One region of the Ensifer sp. Root1252 genome, then DNA from elsewhere that is predicted to be linked to it. Evidence: riboswitches for the same ligand, from Rfam matches in the RefSeq annotation. Region 1 holds a riboswitch; the other holds the start of a gene.
The links. Region 1 has a riboswitch for cobalamin ahead of ASD02_RS00045 (aromatic ring-hydroxylating dioxygenase subunit alpha). Riboswitches for the same ligand answer to the same signal wherever they lie in the genome.
Positions count from the first base shown of each region.

Region 2: it holds a riboswitch for cobalamin, as region 1 does, so the genes downstream of both, nrdH (glutaredoxin-like protein NrdH) here and ASD02_RS00045 (aromatic ring-hydroxylating dioxygenase subunit alpha) in region 1, are expected to answer to the same signal.

Region 1 covers NZ_LMDT01000001.1:6,742-18,145, reverse strand. The annotation lists gene ASD02_RS00070 (DUF6101 family protein) at 251-817, opposite strand; gene ASD02_RS00065 (DUF1217 domain-containing protein) at 1,145-3,595, shown strand; gene ASD02_RS00060 (FAD-binding oxidoreductase) at 3,605-5,038, opposite strand; gene ASD02_RS00055 (L-threonylcarbamoyladenylate synthase) at 5,191-6,165, opposite strand; gene ASD02_RS00050 (DUF6656 family protein) at 6,252-6,851, opposite strand; cobalamin riboswitch at 7,168-7,370, shown strand; gene ASD02_RS00045 (aromatic ring-hydroxylating dioxygenase subunit alpha) at 7,473-8,717, shown strand; gene ASD02_RS00040 (hybrid-cluster NAD(P)-dependent oxidoreductase) at 8,719-9,813, shown strand; gene ASD02_RS00035 (GH25 family lysozyme) at 9,861-10,928, opposite strand; gene ASD02_RS00030 (BA14K family protein) at 11,339-11,404, shown strand, end outside.
Region 2 covers NZ_LMDT01000002.1:68,744-80,147, reverse strand. The annotation lists gene ASD02_RS04880 (RNA polymerase sigma factor) at 29-724, shown strand; gene ASD02_RS04875 (DUF4142 domain-containing protein) at 827-1,336, shown strand; gene ASD02_RS04870 (cupredoxin family copper-binding protein) at 1,346-1,666, shown strand; gene ASD02_RS04865 (acylphosphatase) at 1,855-2,139, shown strand; gene ASD02_RS04860 (TetR/AcrR family transcriptional regulator) at 2,223-2,927, opposite strand; gene ASD02_RS04855 (multidrug effflux MFS transporter) at 3,125-4,321, shown strand; gene nrdF (class 1b ribonucleoside-diphosphate reductase subunit beta) at 4,424-5,413, opposite strand; gene nrdE (class 1b ribonucleoside-diphosphate reductase subunit alpha) at 5,430-7,583, opposite strand; gene nrdI (class Ib ribonucleoside-diphosphate reductase assembly flavoprotein NrdI) at 7,553-7,969, opposite strand; gene nrdH (glutaredoxin-like protein NrdH) at 7,987-8,208, opposite strand; cobalamin riboswitch at 8,510-8,736, opposite strand; gene ASD02_RS04830 (hotdog domain-containing protein) at 8,888-9,688, opposite strand; gene metE (5-methyltetrahydropteroyltriglutamate--homocysteine S-methyltransferase) at 9,685-11,404, opposite strand, start outside.

The DNA of each region.
Region 1 (11,404 bases):
GCGGCAAGAGACTTGCGCATCGGGTATCTCCTTCTTTCGTGACCTTGGCTATGGGTCGGATATGGCACGAAGAAGGCGAGGCGGCTGTTTCCGAAGGAACACCCGCGATTTGGCTGTGAACGTTTTGGCGTTACAGCGCCGCGCGTCAAGTATGACGCGCTAAGGACGCTGTAGCACTTCAGACTTGCTGCATACAAAAACCGGCCGCAGGGAACGGCCGGCTTTTGCACTGGAGGTATTCGGTTAAGCCCTAGCTGCGGGCGATGATTTCGCGCCCGTCGATCTTCATGTTGACGCCAAGCCGGCCGGTGGAGCGGCGCACGAGGAAGCGCGGCCTGCGGTCGGCAAAGAAGGAGTGGCGGCGCCGCGGCTTGAGCGGTGCGGTGCGAACCTCGCCGAGATGCTCTTCGAGGGCGCGAGCGACGCCATCGGCTTCGACCATCAGCATCGGAATGCGATAGGCTTCGGCCCAGGCGCGCCAATCGGCAGCAATGTCGGAAAGATCATGTGCAACGAGCAGCGGAACACAAAGGTCCGGATCGTCATGATGAAGTTCAAGCGTCACTGTAACGTCTCCGTCGCCGTGGTCGATCGCGCGTGCCGCGACCCCTTTGAATGCCCGCGCCGGCAGTGCGATCGAAAGCGGCAGGCCGCTTGATGGTAGCACCTTGCGCAGAACCGCGCCACGCTCGTCCAGGCTGATCGTGACATTGCCTGTGTGGCCACGCAGGACGTAGCTTGCCTGCTGAGGAAAGCGCTTCGGATCGAGCCGGAGCGTGTTTTCGACCCATGCGGGTTGAGAGAGTGTATTGCGCATTTCAATCGCCCTTGTTTTTCCTTGAGAGCCGATTTCCGGTCTTCTCTTCGGGACTTTTCGTCCTCTATGGGCTGGAGAATAGGCGGCTCCCCTTCCGGCCGACTTAAAAATCGCGGTTAAGAAAACTTTGCGTTTTTCGATGGTTAGCAAAAGCCGAGCAGCCAAGGTTTCCGTTTCGTCAACGCGGTGGCTCGCATTCTTGGCAATGGCCTGGTCGCGGCCGGCGAAAAGCCACACACAAGCCTGTCGTGCAATCATGCCGTGTCAGAATTCTGTTTCGGGGGATTGGTGTGACCCGCCCCTGGGTTAAGCGACGGGGCAGCAGGCATGGTTTCGACCTATCTCAATTACAGCCGGATCACGAGCGACTTGAGGACCAGCCTCGATCGTGTTGCCGACCGGCCGCTGGTCGCGCGCGAAGCGCAGTACTACAAGGAAAATATCGGCAACGTGAAAACGGTCGACGATTTCCTCGACGATTACCGGCTCTATTCCTACGCCATGAAGGCACACGGTCTCGAAGACATGACCTATGCCAAGGCCTTCATGCGCAAGGTGCTTGAAAGCGATCTGAAGGATACGGACAGTTTTGCCAACCGCCTCACGGACGAACGCTATCGCAACTTTGCCGAAGCGTTCAGCTTCAGCACATCGTCAGCCGCGGCACAGACGACGGCGCAACAGGATGCACTGATCGGTCTCTATAATGAACGGGTCGCCAATCTCGACACTGTTCTCAAAGGAGACAACGCCTATTTCAACGCAGCTATGGATCTCGTCACCAACGTCGATCAGTTCCTCGGAAATGAACGTTTGCGTTCCTATGCCTTCGGCATCTTTGGCATCGATGCGCGCAACTACTCCTATGATCAGGTCAGATACGCGTTGACCGCCGAGCCGGCGGATCTTGCCAATTCCCAGACCACGGCGCAGACCCGGCTTACCGAAGCCACGAAGACGCTGACTGACTTTGACACGCGGGCAACTGCGATGAAGGACATCGCGACGCTGACGGCACAGCTTGCAGAGGCGCCAGCGGCGGACAAGCCTGGGATCCAGGCGCAGATCGACGCCAAGAACGCCATCGTCGCCGATCTCAACACCAAGCTGCCGCCGGTCGGTAACGAGTCGACCGCATTGATGAATCAACTTTCGACCGAAGTGAACATGCTGAATAGGCAGATCAGCATGCTCGATGCCTACAGGCAATTGAACGGCGCCTTCAACTTCGAAGCCGATGGTAGCGTGGCCGCGGGCAGCAAGGCGATCACCGACGAAAAGAAGAAGATGCTGAATGAGGCCTATATCTTCAGCAGCCCTCGGCTGACGCCATCGGGAGCCATCCTTAACCGGGATTATTTCGAGCAGAAGATCGGTTCGATCACGACCGTTGCGGAGCTTGTGGCCGACCCGCGCATCGCGGACTACGTCAGAACGGCTTTCGGCTTGCCCACCACCACCGTGAGCGCGACGATCGAGAACATTCTCACCAGCGACATCAACGACCCGAACAGCTACGTCAACAAGTTTGGCGGTGAATACAACAAGGCCTACAAGGCCCTGCATGCCGCGTTCAATTTCCAGCCCGACGGGACGCTGCCGGCAGGCGCCAAGGCACAGACCGCCGAACAGACCAATACCACCACCAGCGGCTATATGGTCCACTACAACGACGCGGACGATGCAGAGGACGAGGGCAAGATCAGCCGCTACAAGCTGCTGATCAAGACCATGAGCAACGTCGATAGTCTCGTTGGCAACAGCGAATTGCGGTCCTTCGTACTCAGCGCCTTTGGCCTCGAAAACGAAGACCTGACACCGCGCAAGCTGAAGCAGATTCTGACCAGTGATCTCAACAATCCGACGAGCTACGCCAACTCCTTGCGTGATGAACGCTATATCAAGCTGGTGAAAGCGTTTAATTTCAACGCGGACGGTACGCTTGGCTCACCCAAGCTGGCGCAGAACGAGGCCGACATCGTCAATACTGCCAAGGCCTACATCGTCGAGAAATCGCGCTTCGGCACGGAGGACGAAAAGAAGACCGCCAAGGCGAAGGCGGAAGGGGAAAGCAAGTACTACACGACGCAGATTCAGAAGATCGAGACGCTTGACGATTTCCTCAAGGACAAGCGCCTCGTCGATATCGTGCTGATCGGCGCCGGCATTGACCCGGAGGGTGTCAAAACCGACTACCTCAAGCAGATGTTCACCTCCGACCTCAACGATCGCAAGAGCTTCATCAACACCGATCTGAACGGCTTGAAGTATCGCGAGATCGTTTCCGCCTTCAATTTCGACAAGGACGGAAAGATAGTTACAGGCGAAGCCGGGCAGATACAGACGCGGCGTGGGCTCACTATGACGTTCGACCTCTACCTCAACCAGACGCTTGAGGAGAGCGAGGGCGAGGACAATGCCGGTGTTCGGCTGGCGCTTTATTTCAAGCGCAAGGCGCCGGAAATCACCACACCCTACGACCTGCTCGCCGACAACGCACTGATGCAGGTTGTTCGGACCGCCTACAGCATGCCCGAGGGCCTCGCGAGCGCCAAGATCGAGATGCAGGCCGCTTACATCGAGCGCCTCATGGATATCAAGGACCTTCAGGATCCCGAGGAACTCGAAAAGCTGCTGAAGCGTTTTACCGCGCTTTATGACGTCGAGAACAACACCGACGTCAATCCGGGGCTTGCCATCCTGACGGGCGGCAGCGGCGGCGGCATCAGTGCCGACGCATTGTTCTCGCTTGCACAGCTGAGAGCCGGCGGCCGGTAAAAAGCGTCGTCAGTCTGCCCGCAACACCTTGTCAGGGTTCATGATGCCCGCCGGGTCGAACGCGTGCTTGATGCGGCGCATCAACTCGATTTCGATCTCGGGGCGGACCTCGGCGAGCTCGTCGCGCTTCAACTGCCCGATGCCGTGTTCGGCCGAGATCGAGCCGTTGTACTTCAGCACGATGCCATGAACGATGGCGTTCATTTCCCGCCAACGGTCGAGGAATGCCTGTTTGTCGGCGCCGAGGGGCTGCGAGATGTTGTAGTGAATGTTGCCATCGCCCATATGGCCGAATGAGCAGATGCGTGCGCCCGGCATCGCCTGCATGACGGCCGTATCGGCCTCCTTCATGAAGGCGGGGATGCTCGATACGGGGACGGAAACGTCGTGCTTGATCGAGCCGCCTTCCGGCTTCTGCGCTGGCGACATGCTTTCGCGCATGTGCCACAGCGCCTTGCGCTGTTCTTCGCTGGTCGCAATCACTGCGTTCTCGACCAGGTCGGCGACGATGCCCTGCTCCAGCAGTTCGTGCACCATGCGTTCGGCACTCTCGGCGGAATCGGAGGTGGAAATGTCGATGAGTACATACCACGGGTGAACGGTTTCCATCGGGTCGCGCACGCCTGGAATATGCTTTGTCGTGAACTCGACGCCGAGGCGCGGCATCAGTTCGAAGCCGGTGAGCGCAGTGCCGCAGAGGCTCGAGGCCTTGTCGAAGAGGGCCAGCGCATGTTCGACGCTGCCGACGCCGGCAAAGGCCACCTGATGGCCAAGGGGCTTCGGAAACATCCTGAGCACCGCGCCGGTGATCACGCCGAGCGTACCTTCGGCGCCGATGAACAGGTCGCGCAGGTCGTAGCCGGTATTGTCTTTCTTCAGCCGGCGCAGCCCGTCCCAGATCTCGCCGGTCGGCAGAACCACTTCGAGGCCGAGGCAAAGCTGGCGCATGTTGCCATAGGCTAACACTGCGGTGCCGCCGGCATTGGTCGAGAGGTTGCCGCCGATGCGGGCCGAGCCTTCCGACCCGAGCGACAGCGGAAACAGTCGATCGTTATCATCGGCCGCCTTCTGGATATCGGCAAGGATGCAGCCGGCGTCGGCAACGATGACATTGCCGACGGGGTCGATGTCGCGAATCCGGTTCAGCCTCTGCAGCGACAGGACGATATCGGCCTTGCCCTCGCGCGGGATCTGACCCGCCACATGGCCGGTGTTACCGCCTTGCGGAACGATTGCCGTTCGGGTCGCGCTTGCAAGCTTCATGATGCGCGACACCTCCTCGACCGAACCGGGGCGAAGCACCATCGGGGTGGTGCCATTGTAGAGCCCGCGGGATTCGATGAGGTAGGGCGCGAGGTCCGCCGGGTTCGTCAAGGCATTGGCGCTGCCGACGATGTCGATGAAGGAGGCGATCAGTTCGGGAGAGGGGAGCGTCGTCGTCATGGCCCTGCCTTCGCAAATGCGCCCGACGGCGCTACTGCATAATTCCTTAAATCGGAATCGAATTAAGGACAAAATTATGCAGCGGGTTTAGAGCGTTACAGCGTCCTTTGCGCGTCATATTTGACGCACGGCGCTGTAAAAGTGCCTGTCGGTCAGTCTCTGGGGGCGGCAGCACGCTGCAGCCGGTCGAGGATCGCCTCTCCCAACCCTTCCGAAGGGATGGGGCCGAAGGCGATGGTTGCGGAGCCGCTGGCATCCGCCCTCTTCATATAGTCGAAAAGATTGGCAGCTGCCTCGCGCAGGCTGCCTGCCGGGCTGAGGTCGAGTACGATCGCGGCGTGCTCTTCGCCGGGGAGCGACGCATTGCCGAACCGGATCAGCGCTTCTCCCGGACGCACGTCGGCGGCGTCGAGCCGGACAGCTGCGCCCGGCGCGTAGTGCGAGGCGAGCATGCCCGGGGCCTCGATAGTCGCTCCGGCGCTCTGCGGCCTCGAGACGGTAAGGCCGGTCAGCCTTTCGATTTCGAAGACGTCGAGACCGCCCGGACGCAGCAGGCGCAGCGCGCCGTCCTCGACCTTGATGATCGTCGATTCAAGCCCGATCTCCGCAGAGCCGGCGTCGAGAATGAGCTTGAGGCGCGGCCCGAGATCGGCTTCCACATGGGCAGCGCTTGTGGGACTGATCTTGCCCGACGTATTGGCGCTCGGTGCGGCGAGCGGGCGGCCGAAGCGGGCAATCACCCGACGTGAAAAGCCATCAGGCATGCGGATGCCGAGCGTGTCGAGGCCGGCCGAGGCAAGCGCGTGCACGGTGCTTGTTGTGCGCTGGGGCAGGATCAACGTCAGCGGGCCGGGCCAGAACGCTTCGGCCAGGCGCCGCGACAACGAATCGAATGTCACATGGGCTTCAGCCATCGCCATGTCTGACACATGCGATATCAGTGGGTTGAAGCGTGGACGCCCCTTCATCTCATAAATACGGCTGATCGCATCGGGATTGGTGGCGTCCGCTGCCAGGCCGTAGACCGTCTCGGTCGGAATCGCGACGGGCTCGCCTTCGGCAAGCACCGCACAGGCACGCTCGATCGCCCGTTCCGGCTCGGTCCGTGTATCGATGATTTCGGCCATGTCGCTTCCGTTTCCCTTTCCGAGGCTTCCTTAAAGGAGCCACGGTGAAAACAGAACGATTTTCTTCAGGCAACCGGGTCTGCGCTTCAGAGGCTGCGAATGATGCGCTTCAATGCCTCGTCGCGCGCGCCGAGCATCAGCACGTTCTTGAGCGCGACTTTCGGGTCGTCGGTACGAAAGAGCAGCCCGTTGTCGCGAACGCTGCGATTGATGGTCATCTGCCCCTCTGGCGCATCGGGCTCGATGGCAACGGCGAAGTACATTCGGGAATAGCCGGTCTGGATGCGTTCGAAGAAGTGTTTCTCGTCGCCGAGGTCACAGAAGAAGTTGGCGAAATAGAACGACCAGGTGACGTCCTTGGACGGGGCGAGATGTGTTCTCGCCGCCGTGACATGGCAATAGCCGAGATGCGGCCGACCGGTGAGCGTGCGGTGGAAGATCATCTTGGGAAACTGGATCGAGGTATGGAAGCCGTTCATCCGCTTGTGCGTCGTTTCGCCGGCGGTCGTCAGCTTGTGGGCGGTGCGCTCGGCAACCTCGTCATAGCTCAGATAACGCCGCTCGCGCTGCGACCATTGACGCCTTTCTATGCGGCCGGTGCGCAGGAACTCGGTGTGGACCGCTGTCTTCGGAGCGATCGTTGGCAGCTTCTCGGCTGCGGCGTCGTAGTATTTGAGCTTTGCCATGAACTTCAATGCGCTGTTTGCCGGTTCGGCCGGTTTCTCCGTCAGGCGACGCTAATGCATTATGGTTAATGGAAGATTTCACTCGCGTCGGTGGGCCTTGCCCCGCGTCACGGGAAGACATGTCGCAAAATGGCGAAGGATCCGCGCTTTCTCGCAAGCCTTGCCGGAAAAAGCGACAATTGCTCAATCCTTGAGCTATCCTATTGTTTACAATGAAAAATGATCAATCACAGGGCGTTTGGTGCGCTTGATGTGCTGTGTCGTCTTTCTGGAATCGGATGTCGTTAATCGGCAGCTACGACGATGGCTTCCGCGATTAGATATGCCTACTCAAGGTGCTGTCTTTTAGGGAAGGCGGAGAATTGGGAAGCCGGTCAAAACCCGGCGCTGCCCCCGCAACGGTGGTGGAGCGAAAGCCACGGCACAAAGCCACTGGACGGTTCCGTCCGGGAAGGCGCCGGGCTGGTCCTTGCGGACGGCTCCTGAGCCCGGAAACCAGCCTTGACGCGAACAGACCGTAACGGGTTGCGGCGGGCAGCCGGATCGGAGCCGTCATCGCACAGGCAATGCGCCCGTGCGGGTTCCAGTCCTGCCTCTCCGAAACGCGAACGAGGACAGGACATGGACATCAAGGGCGATATGCTCCGCAAGCTGAAGGGTCGACGCGACGGCTACAGCCTCGACCGGGCCTTCTACATCGACCCCGACTACTACAGGCAGGATCTCGAAAGCATCTGGTACAAGGACTGGTTGTTCATCGGCCACGACTGCGAGATCCCGCGTGCCGGTAACTATTTCACCGTCCAGGTCGGCGATTATCCTGTCATTATCGTTCGCGACCGACAGGGCACGATCCGCGCCCTGCACAATTCCTGCCGTCATCGCGGTTCTCGCGTCTGCGCGCAGCACAAGGGCTCTTCGGCCAAGCTCGTCTGTCCCTATCACCAATGGACCTATGAGCTCGACGGCGCGCTGCTCTTTGCCCGCCAGATGGGCGAGGATTTCGACAAGGCGGCCCACGGCCTGAAGCCGATCCACTGCGAGACCGTCGGCGGTTACATCTTCATCAACCTGTCCGAGCAGCCGATGGATTTCGGCCCGTTCCGCGACATGGTCGCGCCCTATCTTGCGCCGCACCGCCTGGGTGAAACCAAGGTCGCCTTCGAAAGCACGATCATCGAAAAGGGCAACTGGAAACTCGTCTGGGAAAACAACCGGGAGTGCTACCATTGTGCCGCCAACCACCCCGAACTTTGCCGCACCTATCCCGAAGCGCCGACGGCGACCGGTGTGCAGGGCGCCAAGGATGATCCCGTCATTGCCGCGCATTGGGCGAAATGCGAAGCAGCCGGACTGCCGAGCGAGTTCCGGATGTCCGAGACCGGCCAGTTCCGCTCGGCGCGCATGCCGTTGATCGACGACGCCGAGAGCTACACCATGTCCGGCGCCCGCGCCGTGCGGCGGCAACTGTCGGCAGACGTTAGCCAGAAGCATATCGGCACGCTCCTGCTCTTCCATTATCCCTCGACCTGGAACCATGTGCTGGCCGACCACGCCATCACCTTCCGCGTCCTGCCGCTCGGCCCGGAGCTGACGCAGGTGACGACCAAGTGGCTGGTCAACAAGGACGCGGTTGAAGGCGTCGACTACAATCTCGAGCAACTGACGCATGTCTGGACCGAGACCAACGATCAGGACCGCCAGATCGTCGAGGAGAACGCCTTTGGTATTCGCTCGCCGGCCTACCAGTCAGGCCCCTATTCGCCCGAACACGAAGGCGGCGTGATGCAGTTCGTCGAGTGGTATTGCAAGTTCATGGAACAGCGCCTGCAGGGCGAGGCTGCTCCGCTTTCCCGGGTCGCCTGACATGCAGATGGCATCCTCGTTCCATCATTTCGACGAGCTTCATGTCTGGATCGACAGGCAGAACATGCTCGAATGCACATCGGCCGTGATCGAGACCGCCGATGTGATGACCTTTACCTTCCGGGCGGAAAAGCCGGCCTGGTTCCGCTATCTGCCTGGGCAGTTCGTCACGCTCGAGCTGCCGGTCGCCGACGAGCCGGTCATGCGCACCTACACGCTGTCGTCGACGCCCTCCCGGCCGTTGTCGATCGCCGTCACCGTCAAGGCGCAAGCCGATAGCATCGGCACGCGCTGGATGTTCGATCACCTGAAGCCCGGCATGCGGCTGAAGGCGTTCGGTCCGCTCGGCGATTTCAGCTTCGTGCGCCATCCCGGCGAAAAATATCTCTTCATATCGGCAGGCTCCGGCGTCACGCCGATGATGTCGATGACGCGCTGGATGGCGGACTGCGTTCCCGAGACCGACGTCACCTTCATTTCCTGCGCCCGCCGGCCAGACGACCTTCTGTTCCGCTCGGAACTGGAAGTGCTGGCGCGCCAGATGTCCGGGCTAAACCTCGGCTTCGTGGTCGAGGGGCATGAGTCAAGGCACGGATGGCACGGGCTGCGCGGCCGCATCGACGGCGCCAAGCTGCCGCTGCTTGCACCCGACTTCATGGAGCGCACAGTGTTTTGCTGCGGTCCGGAGCCGTTCATGCGCGGCGTGCGCGAGTTGCTGAAGGCGGCCGGTTTCGACATGAGCCGCTATCACGAGGAAAGCTTCCAGCCGGCGGCAGCACCGGCAGCCGAGGAGATAGCAGTCAGGGCAGGGGCGGCAGCCGACGCCGAAGCGCAAGGCGCCAAGGTGGTCTTCACCATGAGCGGCAAGGAGATCGAGGCCAAGCCCGGCCAGACGATCCTGCAGGCGGCGCGGGCCAACGGCGTCAGGATCGGTGCGGCCTGTGAAGGCGGCATCTGCGGTACGTGCCGGGTGATGAAAGTCGCCGGCGAGGTCGAGATGAACCACAACGGAGGTATTCTCGACGACGAAATCGATGAGGGCTACATCCTCGCCTGCTGCTCGCGGCCGCTTGGAGATGTACAGATCGAAGCCTGACAATGCTTGATGGTCGCGGGGAGCGTGTTCTTTCCGCGACCGACCCGTCAGCGGCTGGCCGCGGCCGCCAGCCGCACGGCGCGGTCGTGCCGACCGAAATCGATCGACCCGGTCGCCATCATGTCGACGCCTTCGCCGGCGGCGCTGGCAGCTTCGGCGCGGCTGATAAGCAACGGCTGGCTTTCGATTTTCGCCGTCGCCTGGGCAGCGCTGGCGGCGCCGACCCCGTCGTCGGCTCTGGCAATGAGAACGAGCGGCAGTGCCTTTTCCGGCAACAGGGCGCCGCCGGCCCAGATCGGTCGCAAGGTGGCGCTGCTCATAGCCGCGACATTGACGTCGATGTCGTCAAGTGTACCGGGCACACGATAGGGACAGCGGCGTTTGCCGCAATTGATCCCTGACGAGAATTGCCACAGCGCATAGCTGTCCCAGTTGCCGATCGGAAACACATTGCGGATATCCGGCTTGTAGCGGGCATACCACAGGGGTAGTCGCGACAGCAGTCGGTGCTTCGCGCGGTTGGCCGCGATGTATTTGGCCGTGACATGATTGGTGTAGAGCATCGGGTAGCGGCCGGTGCGGGTCTTGATATGTCCGGCAAAGATCGCCGCGTCTTCGAGCGACATGAATTTGTCCGGGTCGATGCCTTCGAGATCGAGCACCATCAACTCGTCGTCGCGCGGGCTCGCATAATCGAGAAAATGGTTGGCCTGATCGACCGGGTTGCCGGGGCGGGCAAGATGATAGGCGCCCCACAGCAGCCCATGGGAGCGGGCGATCATCCGCCGTGTCTGGTAGAGCTCGCGGCTGACGGCGTATTTGCGCCACATCGTCTTGCAGTGGGCGACAGTGTCGCCGCCATGATCGCCGGTGCAGGAGAAGCTTTCCGGCAGGCCGTCGGAGGCCTTGGCGATGAAGCCGGAGATACGCTTGTCGGAAAGCATTGTCTCCCAGTCGATGCTGTTCATTTCATAAGCGTCGACGATGATGGCGTTGGACTTCGACTTCCAGGGCTCCAGTTCGCCGGCGCGTGCGTTCACCGCCGCGAAAGCCAGACCCAGGAGGGTCGCGAGGCGCAGAATCATCCGTAAGGTGGAGATATACCGCTTTGCCATTCAGTGAGATTGCCGACTCTACAGTTAATTGATCGTAAATCCCAGTCCCCGAGCCGACTGTGCTTGAGACGGTGGCGAATGTATAGAGACTTATGGCTGTATATCAGAGGGTGCTTCTATTGCTGTCGCTGTCCCTTGTCGGTCCGATATCTGCAGCTCCATGTGTACTGTCACAGGCGTGAAGCCAGTCTCTTTCGCCGTCCGTCGAGGCGGCAGGCGAGTCAACTTTGTATGCCGGAACATGGAACAAAACCCGTCACTTAGACGTTAGCCGGCGACCGTTTTCGATCGGACCGTAATCAGGATACGTATCGACACGCGGCTGAAATCGCGCAAACTGGCGGTTGTGAAGGTGGCTCGCTGGCGTCGGAAGCGGCGCAAGTGCTCGTATGGAGAGTTATATGAGAACAATGACAGGCAAGTGGTTCGCCGCAGCGATTGCTGCCGCGGTCTTGATGACTTCGGCTGTGCCGTCC
Region 2 (11,404 bases), on a different contig from region 1:
TGCATCTAATGTTGCGGGAGGCTCGGACATGGCAGACATTCGAACAGGCGCGCTGGCGATCACGGACCCGACCGCGGATGTGGCACTGGCGCAAAGGGCGATCGCCGGTGACGGGCAGGCGTTCCTCGCGATCATGCAGGTTCACAACCAGCGCCTCTACCGCATTGCCCGAGGCGTCGTTCGAAACGACAGCGAAGCCGAAGACATCGTACAGGAAGCCTATGTGCTGGCCTTTGCGCATCTCGCAAGCTTTCGTGGCGAATCGTCGCTTGGAACCTGGCTGTCACGCATCGTCATCAACGAGGCGCTCGGACGGTTGCGACGGGGACGCCGCAAAGCCGACGCCCTGGGCTCGATCGGCGATGGCCGCGATGCGACGATCATCCAGTTCCCGCTGCCGGCAAGTGCCGATGATCCCGAACGCACGATGGCGCAGCGGCAGATCCTGCAACTCGTCGAACGGGCGACCGACAATCTGCCCGATATCTACAGAACGGTTTTCGTCGCGCGGGTGATAGAGGGGCTGAGCGTGGAGGAAACGGCTGATCTGCTTGGGTTACGCCCCGAGACGGTCAAGACACGGTTGCATCGGGCGCGGCAGCTGGTGCGCAAACAGTTGCATGAGCAGATCGGCCCGGTTTTGCTCGATGCTTTCCCCTTTGCCGGGCGGCGCTGTGCGCGGCTGACCGCGGCGGTCATGAAGCGGCTTGGCCTTTCCAGCTGACCGGCGGGAACCTTTGCGGGCAGGCGGCATCCAATGGATGTCAACTGCAAACAGGGTCCGCGCCCTGCGTGGAACAAGGAGGTTTCCATGAACATTCGGCCAATGACCGCGCTCGTCACGCTTTGCCTGCTCGGGCTTGTGATCCCGGCACAGGCAGCGGATAAGCCGACCGACCCACAGATCGCTCACATCGCCTATACGGCCGGAGTGATCGATGTGGAAAATGCCAAGCTTGCGATCTCGAAGTCCGGCAACAAGGACGTCGTTTCGTTTGCCGAAGATATGATGCGCGACCATGAGGCGGTGAATACGCAGGCGCTCGATCTCGTCAAGAAACTCAAGGTGACGCCGGAGGACAACGATACCAGCAAGGCGCTCTCGAAAGCAGCTGGCGACGAGCGCGCCAAGCTTGCCACGCTCGACGGCGCGAGCTTCGATAAAGCCTATGTCGACAATGAAGTCGCCTACCACAAGCAGGTGAACGGAGCCCTGGAGACCCTGCTCATTCCATCGGCCAGCAATGCCGAACTTAAGGCACTGCTTGAGACCGGCTTGAAGATCTTTCAGGGCCACCAGCAGCATGCAGAACATGTTGCCGCATCGCTGAAGTAGAGCGCGGCCATGCCATCCGGGTTTTATCTCGTTGCCGTTGCCGGGCTCCTGCTCGGCAATGGCGCTGTGGATGCTCAAGCAGAGACAATCCGCGTGACGATAGAAAAAATGGCGTTTGTTCCCGCAGAGGTCGAGGTACGCGTCGGCGACACGATCGAGTGGGTCAACAGGGACATCCTCGTCCATACAGCGACCGTGAAGGGTGGTTGGGAGGTGTTGATCCCGGCGAAGAAGACCGCAAGTCTCGTCGTGCGGGAGGCGGGGCAGATCGATTATTATTGCCGCTTTCATCCCAACATGAAGGGCCGCATTTTGGCGGCGACGCCATAGGCTATTTCCAGGAGAACTGGGAAGCGGTTTTGCGTCCGGAAATGCGTCAAAACAAGGCGGCGGAGAATTCCGCAACTTCGCCCGATGTGGAAACGGCCCGGCGTCGCAGGCGCCCGCAACGTCAGGTGGCTTGTCTTTGTCCGCCTTCGCTCCAGTTTCTCTTCTATAACAAAAAAACAGGTGCGATCATGATCAGAGAGCGCAAGGCGATGCTCGTTCGTGTCAGCGGAAGGGTGCAGGGCGTCAGCTTCCGCATTTGGGCCCGCCGCGAGGCCGAACGCCTGGGAGTGACCGGCTGGGTGCGCAACGAGCGCGACGGATCGGTGGCGGCGATGATCGTCGGCTCCGATGTTGCGCTCGCAAACATGGTCGAGCGGCTCTGGATGGGGCCGGCGGCTGCCTCGGTCGTCAGCGTCGAAACCGAACCGGTGGCCTTGCCCGATCCGGTGCAGGGGTTCCAGATCACTGGTTAGGTGATCGGAGATGCGGAGGGGCGTTGGTCTTAGGTGCGTCGCGAAGACGTCAGGGTGACTGAATTGGTCAGAGCGACTGGCGGTCAAGCCGATTGGTCGAGGCGACCGGCTTTTTTCTGGGCTCGTTCGGTCTCGACCCTGCCATAGGCGCGCAGGAAGGTCCTGACGGCGTTGCGGGCAGAGGTCTGCAATTGCTCCTCCGTTGGAGCTTCGCCAAAAGGACCGGCTATCTGCATGTCCGCCTTGATCAAGGCCAGGAATTGCCGAGCGGCCAAGTCGAGGTCGTCGATCTCAAGCGGGGCCGCGTGGGCAAGTCGAGCAAACAGTGCCGAGAGTGCCGCGCCGATCTTGCCCGGTCCCTGTTCGCGCCAGATCCTGATCAGCTCGGGATATCGCTCTCCCTCGGTCTCGACCAGCTTCTGGATGAACTTGCCGTCCTGATTGCAGATGCAGTTCCTGTTGAGGCGCACTGCAAAGGCAGTGAGGTCGTCCTCGAGATTGTCTGCCCGTTGCGGGAAGGTCGCGAGGATCGAGAACAGCGCGGCGTTGGTTCGGTCGAGGATATCCTGCACCACCGCCATGAACAGCGTCTCTTTTTCGCGGTAGTGATTGTAGATGGTCTGCCTGGAAACACAGGCTTCCGCGGCGATTTCGTCTATGCTGGCGCCGGAAAAGCCTTCGCGGCAGAAGACCTCTGCGGCGGCGTCGAGGATCGAGATGCGTTTGGCGCATTGACCCTTCTGGGTGGGGCCACCGGCGGTCGGCAAGGCGGCTTGTCGTTTTTTCATGATCCGACGATAGGACATGTTGACGGTTTGGACAATAGTGTCTAATTTGACATGTGTGTCCAAAATTATGGACCACATGGATGCGTCTCCCGGACGTTCGATCCTGGCACGACCGGCTCATTCCAGTTTCAATCCCGGCGGCAACGAATGCAGGCGCGCGTCCTCGTTCGTTTCGCGACCTCTGAAAGATCATCACCATGACGGCGTCCTTTCTACGCACTGCCATAGTCCTCGGTCTGATTTCAGCGATCGGGCCTTTCGCAATCGACATGTATCTCCCCGCGCTGCCGTCGATCGGCAAGGATCTCGCCGCAGAGACCGGTGTCGTGCAGCTTAGCCTGCTCGCCTTCTTCATTTCCTTTGCAATTTTCCAGCTCGTCTATGGCCCACTCTCGGATATGTGGGGCCGCAAGGCGCCGCTCTATCTCGGCATCGGCCTGTTCGCGCTGGCCAGCATCGGCTGCGCGCTCGCGACCGATATCGAAACGCTCATCGCCTTCCGCTTCCTGCAAGGTATTGGCGGTGCCGCCGGCATGGTCATTCCGCGCGCCATCGTTCGTGACATGCACACCGGCGTTCAGGCGGCACGCCTGATGTCGCTGCTGATGCTGGTGTTCAGCATCTCGCCGATCCTGGCGCCTCTGACTGGCAGCGCCGTCATCGAGTTCTACGGCTGGCGCGGCGTTTTCTGTGCCGTCATGATCGCAGCCTTCATCGGCCTGATCCTGCTGTCGACCCAATTGGCTGAGACCCGTCCGAAGAAGGACAGGGCAGACAGCAATTTCGGCAGCGCGATTGCCGCCTACCGGCTGCTTCTGAGCGACCGGAACTTCCTGACGCTCACCTTCATCGGTGGCCTCGGCATTTCGAGCTTCCTCGTCTACCTCGCAAATTCGCCCTTCGTGCTGATCGATCATTATGGCCTGACGCCGACGCAATACAGCTTCGCCTTCTCGATCAACGCGGTATCGTTCTTCGCGGTCTCGCAGGCGACCGGTTGGCTTGGCGTTCGTTTCGGTCTCGTGCGTGTCATGCAGCTTGCCGTCGCCGGCTTTGCCTTGACCATGGCCAGCATGTTCATTCTCATGAGCCTCGGCTTCAACCAGTTGCCGGTCATGGCGGCATTCCTGTTCGTCGGCTACGGCGCGCTCGGTCTGGTCATCCCGACCTCCGCGGTGCTGGCGCTTGAGGATCACGGCGAGATTGCCGGTACTGCATCGGCGCTGATGGGGACATTGCATTTCGTCACGGCGGCTGTCGCCATGATCGTTGCTGCCGTCTTCTTCGATGGGACAGCACTGCCGATGGCCGCGGGCATCGCCATCTGCGCGGTCAGCGCGTTCCTGCTGACGCAGGCAACCATCGGCCGCAGCCGCGTTGTGCCGGCGGAGTAACATAACCTCGCTTCGGAGGGTGGAAACAGTACGGCCGGTGAAGACCTTCTCGTCTTCACCGGCCGTTTTGCTATTGGCCTGCAGTCGAACGCAGCATGCCCCTCAAAAATCCCAGTCTTCGTCTTCTGTCGCGACCGCCTTGCCGATGACATAGGATGAGCCTGAACCGGAGAAGAAGTCGTGGTTCTCGTCGGCATTCGGAGACAGGGCCGACAGAATCGCCGGATTGACCTTGCAGGCATCGGCCGGGAACAGCGCCTCATATCCGAGGTTCATCAGCGCCTTGTTGGCGTTGTAGTGCAGGAACTTCTTCACGTCCTCGGTCAGGCCGACGCTGTCGTAAAGCGATTCGGTATATTTCGCCTCGTTGTCGTAGAGTTCGAGCAGCAGGTCGAAGGCAAAATCCTTCATCTCCTGCCGACGCTCGTTACTCAGCCGCTCCAGGCCCTTCTGGAACTTGTAGCCGATGTAGTAGCCGTGCACCGCTTCGTCGCGGATGATGAGGCGGATCATGTCGGCAGTGTTGGTCAGCTTGGCGCGGCTCGACCAATACATCGGCAGATAGAAGCCGGAGTAGAACAGGAAGCTCTCGAGGAAGACGCTGGCGATCTTGCGCTTCAGCGGATCCGTGGTGCGATACTGCTCGAGAATGAGCGCCGACTTCTTCTGGAGATGTTCGTTCTCCTCCGACCAGCGATAGGCGTCATCGACATCAGGTGTCGAGCAAAGCGTCGAAAAGATCGAGGAATAGGAACGGGCATGCACCGCTTCCATGAAGGAGATGTTGGAATAAACCGCTTCCTCATGGGGCGTGATCGAATCCGCCATCAGTGTCGGTGCGCCGATGCTCGTCTGGATCGTGTCGAGCAGGGTCAGGCCCGTGAACACACGGATCGTCAGCTGCTGCTCTTCCGGCCGCAACGCCGCCCAGGAGGGAATGTCGTTGGAAAGCGGCACCTTTTCCGGCAGCCAGAAATTGCCGGTGAGCCGGTTCCAGACCTCAAGGTCCTTGTCGTCCTCGATACGGTTCCAGTTGATGGCGCGCACGGCTTGCGAGCCCTTGGGCGCCTTGGTCTTCAGTTGGATGTTCATCTTGTTCCCCGGAGTATCAAAGCGCGCAGGAAACGCAGCCCTGCACTTCCGTGCCGGACAGCGCCATCTGACGAAGGCGGATGTAGTAGATCGTCTTGATGCCCTTCTTCCAGGCATGGATCTGCGCGCGGTTGATGTCGCGGGTCGTTGCCGTGTCCTTGAAGAACAAGGTCAGCGAAAGCCCCTGGTCGACATGCTGGGTCGCAGCCGCATAGGTGTCGATGATCTTCTCCGGACCGATCTCATAGGCATCCTGGTAGTAGTCGAGATTGTCGTTGGTCATGAAGGCCGCGGGATAATAGACGCGGCCGATCTTGCCTTCCTTGCGGATCTCGATCTTCGAGACGATCGGGTGGATCGAGGAGGTCGAATGGTTGATATAGGAGATTGAGCCGGTCGGCGGCACCGCCTGCAGGTTCTGGTTGTAGAGGCCGGATGTCATCACCGCCTGCTTGAGTTCCAGCCAGTCTTCCTGCGTCGGGATATCGATGCCTGCGGTTTCGAACAGTTCGCGCACCCGCTCGGTCGCCGGCTTCCATTCCTGTTCGGTGTACTTGTCGAAATAGTCGCCCGAGGCGTATTTCGAGTTCTCGAAGCCCTTGAAGCTCGACCCGCGTTCGACGGCGATGCGGTTGGAGGCGCGGATGGCGTGGTAGGTCACCGTGTAGAAGTAGATGTTGGTGAAATCGACGCCTTCGTCCGAACCGTAATAGACCCGTTCGCGGGCGAGATAGCCGTGCAGGTTCATCTGGCCGAGGCCGATCGCATGGCTGTCGTCATTGCCCTTCTCGACGGAGGGAACCGAGGCGATATGGCTCATGTCGGAGACCGCGGTCAGCGCCCGGATCGATGTCTCGATCGTCTTGCCGAAATCGGACGAATCCATCGCGGCGGCGATATTCAGCGAGCCGAGATTGCAGGAGATGTCCTTGCCCAGGTGCTTGTAGGACAGGTCGTCATTGTACTCGCTGGCTTCGCTGACCTGGAGGATTTCTGAGCAGAGGTTGCTCATGGTGATGCGGCCGGCGATCGGGTTGGCGCGGTTCACCGTGTCTTCGAACATGATGTAGGGATAGCCCGACTCGAACTGGATTTCGGCCAGCACCTGGAAGAACTCGCGCGCCTTGATCTTCTTCTTGCGGATCCGGCTGTCGGCGACCATTTCCCGATATTTTTCCGTGACCGAGATGTCGGTGAAGGCAACGCCGTAGACGCGCTCCACGTCATAGGGCGAGAACAGGTACATGTCCTCGTTGTTCTTGGCGAGTTCGAAGGTGATGTCGGGAACGACGACGCCCAGCGACAGCGTCTTGATACGGATCTTCTCGTCGGCGTTCTCCCGCTTGGTGTCGAGGAAACGCATGATGTCGGGGTGGTGGGCGTTGAGATAGACGGCGCCGGCACCCTGGCGGGCGCCAAGCTGGTTGGCGTAGGAGAACGAATCCTCCAGCAGCTTCATCACGGGAATGATGCCGGACGACTGGTTTTCGATCTGCTTGATCGGGGCGCCGGCCTCGCGGATGTTGGTAAGCGACAGCGCCACGCCGCCGCCGCGCTTCGACAATTGTAGCGCCGAATTAATGCCGCGCGCGATCGATTCCATGTTGTCCTCGACCCTCAGCAGAAAGCAGGAGACGAGCTCGCCGCGCTGCTTTTTGCCGGCGTTGAGGAAGGTCGGGGTCGCCGGTTGGAAGCGACCGGAGATGATCTCGTCGACCATGTCGCGCGCCAGCGCCTCGTCGTCGCGCGCCAGCGTCAGCGCCACCATGCAGACCCGGTCCTCGTAGCGCTCGAGGTAGCGCTTCCCGTCGAAGGTCTTCAGCGTGTAGCTGGTGTAATATTTGAAGGCGCCGAGAAAGGTCGGGAAACGGAACTTCTTGTCATAGGCGTGATCGAACAGGTCGCGCACGAAGTTGAACGAATACTGGTCGAGAACCTCCTGCTCGTAGTAGCCCTCGGTGACGAGGTAATCGAGTTTTTCGCGCAGGTTATGGAAGAACACGGTGTTCTGGTTGACGTGCTGCAGGAAGTACTGCTTTGCCGCCAACCGGTCCTTGTCGAGCTGGATCCGGCCGTCCTCGTCATAGAGGTTCAGCATGGCGTTCAGCGCGTGGTAATCGAGCGCCGATTCCGTCGCCTTCAAGGGGCGTTCGAGTGTTGAGACGTCCAAAATCGTTCCATCCCGTTTTTGACATTGGCGACGTCCTCATCGGTTCCCAACAGTTCGAACCGGTAGAGATAGGGCACCTGGCACTTGGCCGAGATCACGTCGCCGGCGATCCCGTAGGTCGCGCCGAAATTGCTGTTGCCCGCGGCAATCACGCCGCGGATGTGGGAGCGGTTGTCCGCATCGTTGAGAAAGCGGATCACCTGTTTGGGCACGGCGCCCCGGCCGTCGTCGCCGCAATAGGTCGGGACGACGAGCACATAGGGTTCGTGCACGTCGAGCGGCGCGTCGGCCGCGCTGACGGGAATGCGTCTGGCGCGCAGGCCGAGCTTGCCGACGAAGCGATGGGTGTTTTCCGAGCGGGTGGAAAAATAGACGATCAGCCCCATCGCGCCGTACCTCGGCTTCAGGACAGTGCGCTGATCTTGTCGGGGCGGAAGCCTGCCCAGTGCTCCGGACCGGCGATGACGACGGGAACCTGCATGTAGCCAAGGCCCTTGACCGTCTCGAACGCGTCCTGGTCGACCGAAATGTCGATCACCTCGTAATTGACGCCCTGGCGGTCGAGCGCGCGATAGGTTGCGGTGCACTGGACGCAGGCGGGCTTGCTGTAGACGGTGACGTTCATTTCTTCCTCGTTTGGTCGGCTGGATCTGGGCATGAAAAGGCATGCGGATACGCACAAGCGATCCGGCGAAATGCAGGACTGGCAGGATGACCGCTTGCTCGGGTCGAGAAGACCCGGGCGCGGTTGTTCGTCAGATTCGCGGCTTCCCGCGCCTCTTCATTGGCGAATGATAGGAATTCGATGACGCGGACATGACTTCACCCCGAAGTTGAAGACGGCGCTTCCGGGGAGACGTCGAGACGATCAGGCAGGTTTCATCCTGCCCCATGCACACCTCTGACCTCTCCGGACACCCCGCCCGTGGACGTTTATCGATCGAGGCAGGTCTCCTGGCTCACGGGTCGGTGCTTCTGTCCGGACCTTCCCGAAGCATCATGCTTCAGTGGCCGAATGCTGGACAGTTGCTCGCCGTTTACAGTTGCGGGGGCAGCCACGGCTTAGCCAAGCGAAATCGCTACGACGGCACCGTATTCCCATCTTCGCTCCCAATCCTTGCGAATCGGGAGAACCTCGAACACTAGATATAGTATATGTCGGGAAAATTGCGTCAATAGGTTCCATGTCGAAGCCACCTGGGAGGCGGACAATATTTTTTCGGGTGTGGATAGCGGGGAGTAAACGACAAGTGTCGGCGAAGCCTGTGGATGGAGAGCCGTCATTGACAGCTCTGCTGAAATCCTCAAGCCGCGAAGGCGGGAACAGGACGATTGTCCCCGTCGACTGCCACCATGATGAAGGCGCCATGGGCAGTCAGGGTCTGTTTCGCTCCCGTCAAATCCTCTGACCACAATTCGACATCGACCGTCGTCGAGCTCCGTCCGGTGCGCACAATCCTGGCGACAAGCTCGATGATCGAGCCAACGGTGATCCGGTGCTTGAAATCGATGCGCTGGCAGGAGGCGAGCACTGTCGTCTTGCGGCTCGCCCGTGTCGCCGCGCCGAAGGCGGCCTTGGTCATCTGCGCCAGCGCGTCGCCGCCAAACATGGCGCCGAAGCTGTTGGCCTGATCCGGAAAGACGATATCGACCATGCGCACGGCATCGTCTTTTGGCGCTCCGATCGCATCGGTGTCGAGAGAAGGCAACGACCAGCCGGCGCCCTTGCCCTCCGGCATCGCGACCATGGTGAACTGGCCGCGGGCGCACAGATCGCGGGTGCCGGCCGTCAGATCTTCCGCGATCATATCGACTTCGACGACCATCGAACGCCGCCCGACCCGGATCGGGCGGCCGCTGCAGCTGACGATATGGCCGATGTGGGCGGGGCCGCGGAAGTCGACGCGATCGCAGGAGGCGGTGACGAAGGGAACGCGGCCGTGGCGCGTGGCGACGATGAAGGCGGTCCGGTCCATGAGTGCGAGGCCCGCACGGCCGAAGAGCGTGCCGTGGTGATTGGTGTCGCCGGGAAAGACGATGTCGATCAAGGTGGCGGGCGCCGGGGTTTCCCCCGGCGCCTTCTCGATATTGCTATCGTCCGTCATGCGTTTGCGGCCTCTTGCCGGCCGGCAGTGAAGGATTGGCGCAGCGTTTGCGCCGCCGCGACCATGTTGACGAGCGCCGGGCGAACTTCCTCCCACCGCCTTGTTTTCAGCCCACAATCCGGATTGACCCAGATCTGCGCCGGCGTCAGACCGTCGGTCGCCTGTTCGATCAGATGCACCATCTCGTTGACAGTGGGTACCCGCGGCGAGTGGATGTCGTAGACGCCGGGGCCGATCTCGTTCGGATAGGCCTGATCGATAAAGGCGCCGAGCAGCTCCATCTTCGAGCGCGAGGTTTCGATGGAGATGACATCGGCATCCATTGCCGCAATCGCCGCCATGATGTCGTTGAACTCCGAGTAGCACATGTGGGTGTGGATCTGGGTTTCGTCACCGACGCCGGAGGCGCTGATGCGGAAGCACTCGACCGCCCAGTCGAGATAGGCCTTTCGATCGGCCTGTCTCAGTGGCAGTCCCTCGCGCAGCGCCGGTTCGTCGATCTGGATCACGGCGATACCGGCCGTTTCCAGGTCGGTGACTTCGTCGCGCAGCGCCAGTGCGATCTGCCGGCATACGATCGACCGGGGCAGGTCGTCGCGCACGAACGACCATTGCAGCATCGTCACCGGGCCGGTGAGCATGCCCTTCATCGGCTTGTCCGTCAGCGACTGCGCATAGGTTGCCCAATCGACCGTCATCGGGTTCGGGCGCGAGACATCGCCGAAGATGATCGGCGGGCGTACGTAGCGCGAGCCGTAGCTCTGCACCCAACCGCTCTGAGTGAACCCATAGCCGGAGAGCTGCTCGCCGAAATACTGCACCATGTCGTTGCGCTCGAATTCGCCGTGCACCAGCACCTCGATGCCGATTTCCTCCTGCCAGCGCACGGCCTTCTCCGTCTCCTGGCGCAGGTAGGCGAGGTAGTCGACATAGCTGAGCTCGCCCTTGGCATGCAGCGATCGTGCCTGGCGCACCTCTGACGTCTGCGGGAAGGAGCCGATCGTCGTCGTCGGGAAGAGCGGCAGTGCCAGCCTGTCTTCCTGCCGCCGCCGGCGCGTTGCAAAACTCGATTGACGGCGGCTGTCTGCTGCCGTCAGGTTCTTCAAGCGTCCGGCAACGAGTGGATCGTGGACCTTGAGCGAGGTCAGCCGTGCCTCGACCGCAGCAATCGATTTTGCAAAGACCTGCTCGGGATTGGCCAGGCCCGGCTCGAATGCGCGGGCAAGCAGGCTGAGTTCGTCCAGCTTCTGCAGGGCGAAGGCAAGCCAGGAGACGAGCTCCGGATCGAGCGCTCGTTCGAGATCGAGGTCGATTGGCACATGCAGCAGCGAGCACGATGGTGCAAGCTCGATACGATCGCGGCCATGCGCCTCGATCAACGGCTGCAGCCGGCGGAAGAGGCCGGCAAGATCGGTACGCCACACATTGCGGCCATCGACGACGCCGAGCGACAGCACAAGCTGTGCCGGTACCGTCTGAAGTAGCAAGTCGAGCTGTTGCGGCGCCCGCACGAGGTCGACATGCAGCCCGGCAACCGGCAGCGAAAGGGCTGTCGGCATGTTGTCACTGACCGCGCCGAAATAGGTCGCGAGCATGATTTTCAACTGCGGAAGTTCCGAGGCGAACGTCTGGTAGGTCAGCGCCAGCGCCTGGCGTTCCCGCTCAGTGAGATCGAGCACCAGGCATGGCTCGTCGATCTGCACCCATTCGACGCCG